2 regions of the Pseudalkalibacillus berkeleyi genome follow, and region 1 is predicted to be linked to the other one. Evidence: riboswitches for the same ligand, from Rfam matches in the RefSeq annotation. Region 1 holds a riboswitch; the other holds the start of a gene.
What was found. Region 1 has a riboswitch for S-adenosylmethionine ahead of L2716_RS12610 (methionine ABC transporter ATP-binding protein). Riboswitches for the same ligand answer to the same signal wherever they lie in the genome.

Region 2: it holds a riboswitch for S-adenosylmethionine, as region 1 does, so the genes downstream of both, L2716_RS07125 (homocysteine S-methyltransferase family protein) here and L2716_RS12610 (methionine ABC transporter ATP-binding protein) in region 1, are expected to answer to the same signal.

The regions. Positions count from the first base shown of each region.
Region 1 covers NZ_JAKIJS010000001.1:2,396,860-2,402,280, reverse strand. The annotation lists gene L2716_RS12625 (anti-sigma factor domain-containing protein) at 1-1,334, shown strand, start outside; gene L2716_RS12620 (SCP2 sterol-binding domain-containing protein) at 1,561-1,908, shown strand; gene L2716_RS12615 (TlpA disulfide reductase family protein) at 1,876-2,301, opposite strand; SAM riboswitch class I at 2,462-2,574, shown strand; gene L2716_RS12610 (methionine ABC transporter ATP-binding protein) at 2,676-3,701, shown strand; gene L2716_RS12605 (methionine ABC transporter permease) at 3,694-4,359, shown strand; gene L2716_RS12600 (MetQ/NlpA family ABC transporter substrate-binding protein) at 4,378-5,193, shown strand.
Region 2 covers NZ_JAKIJS010000001.1:1,341,282-1,346,702, reverse strand. The annotation lists gene L2716_RS07160 (VOC family protein) at 1-265, shown strand, start outside; gene L2716_RS07155 (DUF3892 domain-containing protein) at 403-630, shown strand; gene L2716_RS07150 (FMN-dependent NADH-azoreductase) at 761-1,396, shown strand; gene L2716_RS07145 (hypothetical protein) at 1,435-1,623, opposite strand; gene L2716_RS07140 (hypothetical protein) at 1,960-2,172, shown strand; gene L2716_RS07135 (SRPBCC family protein) at 2,163-2,432, shown strand; gene L2716_RS07130 (hypothetical protein) at 2,544-2,822, shown strand; SAM riboswitch class I at 2,882-2,989, shown strand; gene L2716_RS07125 (homocysteine S-methyltransferase family protein) at 3,212-4,282, shown strand; gene L2716_RS07120 (hypothetical protein) at 4,302-4,544, shown strand; gene L2716_RS07115 (hypothetical protein) at 4,831-5,199, shown strand; gene L2716_RS07110 (nucleotidyltransferase domain-containing protein) at 5,409-5,421, opposite strand, start outside.

The sequences.
Region 1 (5,421 bases):
AAGTTTCAAAGCGTAAAGCAGTGATCTTAACGAAAGATGGCAGCTTTGAGAACGTACGATTGAAGAAGGGTGAACAACCAGAAATTGGACAAGAATATATATGTCCAAATGAAAATGTTCATCCAACCTATCGTACTGACCGTATGTTATTACCTTCATTCTCACTATCTTTAGTTGCAATTATCGTATTTGTTCTAGTGGCAGGAGGTTTTCCATTCGGACATCAAAAAGCATCTGCAGCAGCTTATGTCAGTTTCGATATTAATCCTAGTATTGAAGTAGCTGTTGATAAGGATTTAAACGTCCTCAAGGTCCGAGCATTAAATGAGGATGCAAAAAGTTTGCTTGATAACACCGAAGGATTAGAGAATAAGTCGCTTAAGCACTTCTCTCAATCTTTATTTAAGAAGTTGAAAGAGTTTGGTTATTTCGACACGTATAATGATCTATTAATTACTTCATCATACGACCAATCCCTTGAATCTTCTGATGTTCAGAAGCGAATTAAAGATGCAATCAATCAGCTTAAATCTAATAAACAAGTTAAGAATACGAGTATTGTTCTTTCCATAATGGAAACCACTCCAGAACAGCGGAAGGAAGCTAATAAGCTTGGTTTATCCATGGGGAAATTCATGGTTTATCAAGATGCCCTACAACAAGACCAATCCCTTAAGGTAGAGCATGTTAGAACTCTGTCTTTCTCAGAACTACGAAAATTAAATGTCGATAAAAATAATACAGACGTTGTTGAAGCCGTTTTACCTGAAGGATCGACACCTCAGTCGGATCAAGTTAAACATACGAATTTTGATAGTAAAGAAACTAAACCGCTTCATAAAAAGCAAGATTCGCAGAAAAATACACAAACTAAATCTGTTGAAAACGTTTTAAATGAACCAGATCAAGCAGAACTAGATACAGCAATTAAGGACTTAAAAGAAGATAAAGTAACTGCACCTTCAGTTCCAGCTAAAACAGAGGATTCTAAGCAGCAGACCATTACAGGTAATGAGGAAAATAAGGATGCGAAAGAGTCTGAAAACGATCAGGATGCCGAAAGTGAAGAAGATGATGAAGAGCGAAAAAACAAAGAGGAAGAGAATGAGGGCAAAGATATAAGTAAAAAGCACTCACATAAAAAGTCTTTCTCAAAGAAGGACAAACACAAGAAGGACCACAAGAACCATAATCGTCAGGTTAAAATTAAAATTCATTTAGGAGAGTGGAAGAAACAGCTTCCTTCTTCGGATCATAATCAAGATCGCGACCTATTAAAGGTACAATTTGTACAGACGGGCACGTTCCAGAACCTTTTTTCAACCGGTTTTTAAAATCATGGCATTCGTTCATGATCATTTGTCGTACACAAATTTAACAGTCAACCACAGTCAGCATGGACTGTGGTTTTTTTTATATACATTATCCATGCAACATTATTTTAGAAGTGAGCCTTAGCTATTTTTCACGAATATTGATAAAGAAACTGTCGAACGTTTATACAAGGACATTTCAATTCACCTATCGAAGAATATCTACATAACGGAGAGGAGATGGGGTATGAAACAGGTTATAGAGGTGTTTACGAAACGATTAGAAAGACAGTCGTATTTATCACCCTTTTTCAAGTTGCAAGACTTTGTCATAACCTTGTCCTCTAATAAAGAACAGGTATCCATTCATATGAAAAAACGATCATGTCAAGTGATTATGGATGACATTCAGAGTGAGAATGTCATCGAAATTATTGGTAGTTCGGATACGTTATTACAACTCATTCAAGGTAATGAGAAGCTATCAACCTTAATCAAGCAAAACAAAGTAACCGTAAATGCTTCGTATCGAGTCGTCCTAAAGTTAGAGTCGATCTTCTTTTTATCTGGTCAACAATCCAGAAATGCCATGTAGCATATTTGGAAAAGTATCTTTATCTCCGTAAACCTCTTGTACTGTATGATCCGCACTCAATAAAACCGTCGTAGGTACGCCTTTACATCCAAATTGATCATACACTTCAGTTCCTTTGTCTTTTAAAACAGGGATAGATATATGATTTCTGCTAATAAATTCGTCCCTTTGTTCACTTGAGCCTTCTCTTCCTGATACATTTATTGAAATGACCACTATTTGTTCACTTCTCATCGATTCATAAAACTGATTTAATAAAGGAACTTCCCTCATGCAATCCGGACACCAAGAAACCCAGAACTGTAGGATAACAGGCTTTCCGGTAAAGTCAGATAAAGAAACAAGTTGATGATTAGCAATATTCCTCAATGAAAAATTTACTTTCTCAGACATTTGAACAAGTGTCCTCCTTTATTTGAATTATAGTATGAAGGGTATCATATTTCATTTAATATTCGCAGAGAAAATGATTGACATGTAAAAATAACGCATGCTACAATGCTCTCATGCTTAAATAAGCTAAAGTGATAAAGTTTAAAATCATTTAAATAAAATCTTATCAAGAGTGGCGGAGGGACTGGCCCTGTGAAGCCCGGCAACCATCAAATCAGTTTGATTTGAGAAGGTGCCAAATCCTGCAAAGTGTAATGCTTTGGACGATGAGATAGAGAGTTTAACCCAAACCTTTCTGCTCATTTACAGAGCCGAGAGGTTTTTTTTCGTTGGATTTTAAAATACTTAAATAGGACAGGGAGGAGTTGAGTGACTTGATCACTTTAAAAAATATAAAGAAAGTCTTTTACACGAAAGACGGTCCGGTTAATGCAGTCAATCACGTTGACCTTGAAATTGAGAAAGGCGAGATCTTCGGTGTCATTGGATATAGTGGCGCAGGGAAGAGTACACTCATTCGGATGTTGAACATGCTAGAAAGACCGACTGACGGCTCAGTCGATATAAATGGACAAGCCTTAACGAATCTAAACAGCAAGGATCTTCGCACAGCTCGGCAACGAATCGGAATGATTTTTCAACACTTCAACCTATTATGGAGTAGAACAGTCAAAGAAAATATCGCATTTCCTTTAGAAATCGCTGGCGTTGGTAAAGAAGAACGGGACAAGCGTGTAAATGAATTGATTGAACTTGTCGGACTAACAGGTCGTGGCGAGTCATATCCTTCGCAATTAAGTGGCGGTCAAAAGCAACGTGTTGGCATTGCAAGATCGCTTGCAAATAATCCGGATGTTCTTTTATGTGATGAAGCTACTTCTGCATTAGATCCGAAAACGACAGATTCGATCTTAAATCTTCTCGTTGATATTAATCAAAAATTAGGTTTGACTATTGTTCTGATCACACACGAAATGCATGTAATTAGGAAAATTTGCAATCGGGTAGCGGTCATGGAAGATGGAAAAGTCGTTGAACAAGGTCCAGTATTAGAAGTATTTAAATCTCCTGAAAAAGAAATCACGCAGAATTTTGTGAAGCAAGTAACAGAACCAGAAGAAACAGAGGAAACGATTCAACACCTGATAGAAAAAGGGGATCAACATAAGGTAGTGAAGCTTACTTTTGTTGGTGGTACTGCTGAACGGCCGCTCATTAGTGATTTGATCCGGAAATTCCAGGTGAACGTAAATATTTTACAGGGGAAGATTTCTCAGACGAGAGACGGGGCATATGGCACTTTGTTCATCCAAGTCGAGGGTGAAGCCAATGAGATTGAAAAAGCGGTTAGCCATGTCCGACAGCAAGAAGTGGAAGTGGAGGTGATCGTCCATGACTAATTTATTTCCTAATGTTGATTGGGAAGATATGTGGGAAGCTACTCTTGAAACCATATATATGACTGTCATTTCTGTCAGTGCGACATTTGTATTAGGTATCATATTGGGATTACTCTTATTCCTTACTGACAAGAATAATCTATGGCAAAACAAGCCAGTACAATCGGTCGTAGCTACATTCGTCAATATTTTCAGGTCAATTCCATTTATTATATTGATTATTTTACTCGTACCGTTTACAACATGGATGGTTGGATCTATGTTAGGTGCGAATGCTGCACTCCCTGCATTGATTATCGGTGCTGCTCCTTTCTATGCACGAATGGTTGAAATCGCCTTACGTGAAATAGATAAAGGAGTAATTGAAGCAGCTAAATCAATGGGTGCAACAGATATGCAAATCATTTACAAAGTACTATTGCCTGAATCACTACCTGCACTGATTTCTGGTATCACGGTCACTGCAATTGCATTAATATCTTACACAGCAATGGCTGGGGTTGTAGGATCAGGTGGACTAGGTACTTTAGCGTTCTTAGACGGATTCCAGAGATCTCAAAACGATGTCACACTTGTTGCAACCGTCATTATATTAATCATCGTGTTTATCATCCAATGGACGGGTGACTTCTTAACACAAAGAACGGATAAAAGATAAACTGGAGGGAAAACAAAAATGAAAAAATTTATTTCGATTTTGGGTACCGTATTAGTGATTTCTGTATTAGCTGCTTGTGGTGGAAAAAGTGGAGACAAAGAAGAGCTAGTTGTAGGAGCTTCCAATGTTCCTCATGCTGAAATTCTTGAAGAAGCACAGCCGTTGTTAGAAGAAAAAGGTGTTCAACTTGAGATTGAAACGTTCCAAGATTATGTTGTTCCGAACAAAGCGCTTGCCAATAAAGAGCTGGATGCGAACTACTTTCAACATGTTCCTTACATGGAGCAACAAATGAAAGAAAATGAAAAGTACGACTTCGTTAACGCAGGTGGTATTCACATAGAGCCTATGGGTGTTTATTCTAAAGAATACAAAAGCCTCGAAGAGCTACCTAAGGGCGCAGAAATCATTATGAGTAATGCAGTTGCCGATCACGGCCGAATTCTAAGTATGTTTGAGAGCGAAGGCTTGATTACTTTAAAAGAAGGCGTTAAGAAATCGGAAGCGACTGTTAAGGATATCGATGAAAATCCAAAAAACCTTAATTTCGAACCAAAGGTTGATGCAGGCCTACTTCCTAAAATCTACAATAATGGTGAAGGGGACGCAGTTCTGATTAACACGAACTACGCGATTGATGCTGGACTTGATCCGAAGAAAGACGCAATTGCATTAGAAGGCACAGATTCTCCTTATGTAAACATTATTGCTGTGAATAAAGGAAATGAAGATGATGAAAGAATCAAAAAGTTAGTTGAAGTACTTCGTTCTAAAGAAATGCAAGACTTTATCAAAAAAGAATACAAAGGTGCCGTTGTTCCAGTAAGTGAATAACAACATCCTTAATGGAAGACAAGACTGGGTAGAGCAAATATTGCGATACCTGGTCTTTTTTTGTTTTTGTAGAGGATTAGTCTATGTGGTGCCGGCGATCAGGTGCTTACTGTCCGCGGTGGAGCTGAAATGAGGATACGGCGGATAGAAAGAGGTGTTTACTGTCCGCGGTGGAACAGAAATGAGGATATGGCGGATAGAAAGAGGCGTTTACTGTCCGCGGTGGAG
Region 2 (5,421 bases), 1.1 Mb from region 1:
CGATTACCATGATTTTAATATTAAATCACCAGAAGATGATGATGAAGTCGTGACAGGCATTTGTCATGCTAAAGGGTCAAATTCAGATATCCCTGCACAATGGCTCATGTATGTAAATGTTGAAAATGTTGAAGCTAGTGCTCAAAAGTGTGTGAATTTGGGCGGTAAGATTTTAGATGGTCCAAGAATGATGGGAGCGAGCCGCTTCTGTGTGATCAAGGACCCGGCTGGTGCAGTTCTAGCCTTAATATCAAATGAAGAATAATTTCTACTTACAGTAATTGTACCGTCTTGTTACGGTCAGTTGCTGTTTTTTTTGTGTGCACTTATGAAAGTTACGCTGTTCGGTGAATATAAACGTAAATCTCGAAAAAACTAGGAAGTGTAAAGGAGGTTTTGTTGATGGAGAAAGAACAGTTTTCAGCGGTAAGGAAAGATGAAAATGGAAAGATTCAAATGTTCCAAACAAGCTCTGGTAGAGAATTATCATATGAAGAAGCCATACAGGAAGTAGATGAGGAAAGAATTGAGAACGTAAGCGTTGTCCGGGAGAAAGATGGCGAAACCTATATCCGATCTAATCCAGATAACCGTAAAGATAACAACTTAGATGGATTACCGATCTTTTAAGAGCTGTTGAACCGGCTCTTATTCTTTTTTAATAAATCGAGTATTTTATTTTGAATTCAAGATAATTTATGATACTATAAAAATAAAGTTACTATAAAAAAGTAACAAAATAATTTTTAGGAGGAAGATCATGGCAGAAGTACTATACATTACAGCAAATCCTAAATCGGTTGAAGAGTCCCTTGGTTTAGCAGTTGGAGAGGAATTTATTCAAGCATATAGAGAGGAAAACCCTGAGGATGAGATCATCCGATTAGACTTATATGACTATGACATCCCGTATATTGATACAGATGTATTTAACGGTTGGGGAAAGCTTCAACAAGGTCAAGAGTTTGATTTATTAAGCCCAGACGAACAAGATAAAGTAAGAAGAATCAATGTCCTTACTGAACAGTTCAAGAACGCAGATAAATATGTGTTTGTAACTCCGCTTTGGAATTTTAGCGTACCTCCGAAGATGAAGGCATACATTGATACGGTTTCTATTGCAGGATCAACATTCAAATATACAGAAAATGGACCTGTTGGGTTATTAGAAGGTAAGAAAGCCTTGCACATTCAAGCACGTGGAGGCATTTATTCAGAAGGACCAGCAGCAGATCTAGAAATGGGAGATCGCTATATTAAAGCAGTTATGGGATTCCTAGGGGTTACTGACACTGATTCCATCATTATTGAAGGACACGCATTTATGCCTGACAAACTTGAAGAAATCAAAGGTGCGGCTTTAGAAAAAGCGAAATCTTACGCAAGTCAATTTTAAATGAACAAAAGGTTAAGCCCATCTGGCTTAACCTTTTGTTATTCATCATGTGGTCTGTATGGTACTTGGTCTAATGGAATCACCATAGAATAATCATAATTTGACCGCTTAGACGACACGGATCCATTTTGATAATCCATAACCGAATCGTTTAATTTATCTTCATTTTTTACATTTTCAAATGTTGGATCTTGGCTATATGGAATGCCTTCCTTATGGTTATACATTTGTTCTATCTCCTCCAAATGAATAATGGGAATACCTGTTAATATTCAACGCAAAAAGCCCACTTCCCTTTATAAATTATGGAGATTATATATAATTTATTCTACTGTTGCGTTCTCTTGTGGAACTTTCGCTTCCTCTCGGGGAACTTCCGCTCTCACTTGTGGAACTTTTACGATGACTCGGGGAACTTCGGCTCTCTCTTGGGGAACTCAGTACTTTATTACTACCACTCTCAGCATATTTAAATTGGAATGTTGTAATAGTCAACACTATACGTTACCTTATAGTCACATGTTACCTATTGGTCACATTCATAATATGGAGGAGATTAATTTATGAAAGATTTTACGGTAGAAATGAGTATTCCGGTATCTGCAGGGAAATTATATAATTCCATTCATACACAAAATGGCGTAAGGAATTGGTGGACTAATTTTGCAAACATCAGTGATGAAGTCGGAGGAATTTCAGAATTTAATTTTCCAAAGGCTGGTTTCTATGTTGTAACGAGAAACTTAAACAAAACGAGGTTGTTGAATTGGATGTAATTGCATCCAAGCATCCCGAGTCAAGTGGGTTTGACAATCTTGAGGATTGGGTCGGCACTACCATACAGTTTCATATAGAACCTTTAATTGAGGGTGAATGTAAATTACACTTTACACACAAAGGTTTAACACAAGCTCTTGAATGTTTTGATGCTTGTAATAACGGGTGGATTCATTACTTAAATAGCTTAAAGGATTACGCAGTGGATCAAGAAGGTGAACCATATACTGATAATTCTGAGGACAATATCATTCGTTAACGCTACGTTTAGGTCATCAAAGGAGATACTGCAATAATTGCAGTATCTTTTTCTTTATCCTATCAAGGAACGTGTTATGATTAAATAAATTTACGATTAGGGTGATTAGCGGTGCCTCAATTTTTATTTGAAGTTACGGATCTAGAAACATTGGAAAAAGAGTCCGATGATCAGCAATTCATAAATAAAGTTGCGACAGTAGATGCTGAAGTAATCGATAAACAAACAGGAAACACGATTTGCAAAGGGAGCTTTGAGGTGAAATACAACCAGGATGGTGTTTATCCATCCGTGAAAATGATTAACTCGATAGATGCACCCAAATATATAAAAACCGAGCTTCTCTTTCGCTCTAAGCGGTATATTAAACGAATGAGACGCTGGTTATAATAAAATTCAAAAAATTGTTGACAATGAAAACTACACTGTATAAAATGTAAAACAATTAAAACTTATCCAGAGCGACGGAGGGAACTGGCCCTGCGATGTCCAGCAACCTGCATGTTATGTAAGGTGCTAACTCCAGCAAAATGGGTATCCATTTTGGTAGATAAGGTGATGATATGATTTTGCCTAAACGTCTTCCAAATTGGGGAAGGCTTTTTTATTTTGTGTCTAAGTGTATAGGATGAATATTGCTGACTAGACACACTAGAGGCGATTTTCAACTCAATGTAATACAGAGAGTTGAAATCGTCTCTTTTTTACTTCCTCAATAAGTAATTCAATAATTGAAAAGTGCGAACAATCCTTAACAAACGAATGGAGGAATAGGAGTAATGAGTGTACACAACCAACAAAAACGTAGTTTATCTAATCGATTAGCAGAAGGTCCGGTAGTATGCGGTGAAGGCTACTTATTTGAACTAGAGCGGCGAGGCTACTTACAAGCAGGTTCGTTTGTACCGGAAGTCGCTTTAGAAAACACACAAGCGTTAGAGCAAGCGTACAGAGACTTCATGAATGCTGGATCGGATGTCATCGTCGCATTTACGTACAATGCCCATAGAGAAAAAATGAGGATCATTGGTAAGGAAAATCTTGTTGAAAAGCTAAGCAGACAAGCCATCCGATCGGCAAAAAAAGTAGCAATCGAGCACCCTGAAGAAGATGCGCTCGTAGCGGGTAATATTTCAAATACGAACATATTTGACCCTGAAGACGCGCAATCGAAAATTGAAGTACGGGCAATGTTTGCAGAAATGGTAGAGTGGTGTGTAGATGAAGGTGTGGACTTCATCATTGGCGAAACGTTCTACTACCATGAAGAAGCATTGATTGCTCTTGAAGAAATCATTAAAGGTGGTCTAGAGGCTGTGATTACGCATGGTCTCATGGCTGAAGGCGTTCTACGTGATGGGTATACTGTTGAGGACTCATGTAGAATTTTAAAAGAGCAAGGAGCGCTCGTAGTCGGTATGAATTGCTTTAGAGGCATACATACCATGCATCCTTATGTTGAAAAGATTCGTTCGAGTGTAAGTGGTCATATCGCTGCACTACCATTGCCGTACCGAACAACAGAGGAAAATCCGACATTCTTTAACCTACCTGATCAAGGATGTACATGTTCTATACCAACTGAAACCACATTTCCAACCTCATTAGATCCGTTATACCATAATCGATATGAACTTGCTGAATGGGCGAGGAAAGCTCATTTTGAAACAGGTGTGCAATTCATTGGATTGTGTTGTGGCGCTTCACCAGCAATGATTCGAGAAGTATCAGAAGCAGTTGGTAAAGTAGCACCAAATTCTAAATATTCACCTAACATGGAAAAACATTTCTTATTCGGTCAGGATGAAACGTTAAAGCAGCATAACCTTGAATATAGAACGAAGGCATAGGAGGGGAGTATCACTAAACGTGAAATCCGGTGGCTATATCAATGAAGACCAAGTAGCATGTTCAATCTACTTGGTCTTCATTTTGTATAAATGGATGGAGGTGATACTCAGAGCGTTACTTCTCTTAGAGAAGCGGTTTTTTGTATCCAATCAACTGAGAGACGAACGAACGTTCTTGCGCGTGGCTGTACCTGAACTTTTAAGGTCTATTGGGGTTCCAGTAGGCAATTCTTTTATTACTAATACAACCACAATCAAATAGAATTAAGTGAATTCTTCATCGCACATTTGATAAAATTTTAATTAAATTAAAAAAATTCCAACACTTTATACATTTAAAACGTTATACATACGAATGGCATTTGAACAGTGTACTTCTATTTATGGAGTGAGGTTTTACAGTTGATTGAAGAACTTTACAAAAAACACAAGATGGAACTAACGAAATTTGGAAAATCATTAGCTGCAAATGAAAAGGAGGCAGAGGACTTGGAAAGATCCATTTTGCTAAGAAAATAATTTGCAAGAATGAACTCATTCACACGTTAGTGAACAAAAGTAAAGAGGCAAATATTCCATTTATATGTTATGAGGGCAAACTCATTGTCATTGATGGAGAATATAAATTAACGTCAACAGAAGTTGAATTTGCTAATGAAAGTATCACGATTATAAATAATGGAGTTTTAGATCTGGCAAGTAATGTTGAACCAAAAGAACTTTATAATAAAATTAAGGACATTCATAATTTTGGTGTCATTAATAGTAATGATAAACAATCAGGTGTGATTCAGTCTAAAATGAAAACGAACAAAGGTATTGTCGGTAATGCTGAAATCGATGATGAAGAGGATCTTATAGATAATGATCAATCTAATCAAAATGTAATTGCGAACATGAATTATTTAAAACTCTAAAAAATTCAATTCTGTCTCACTATCGGGAGTATACTTTGGTAGTGAGACGAATATTTGTTTCATACACATTGATTCCTATAATAGATATTATGTCTACTAACTTTTAGTAATAAAGGTAGGGGCTACAAACAAATTGCAGCCCCTATTGTCCGTCGACATTAAATTACCTACATTAATGACAATACTTTGCCAACATTATTTAATAACCATTATTTAATAACA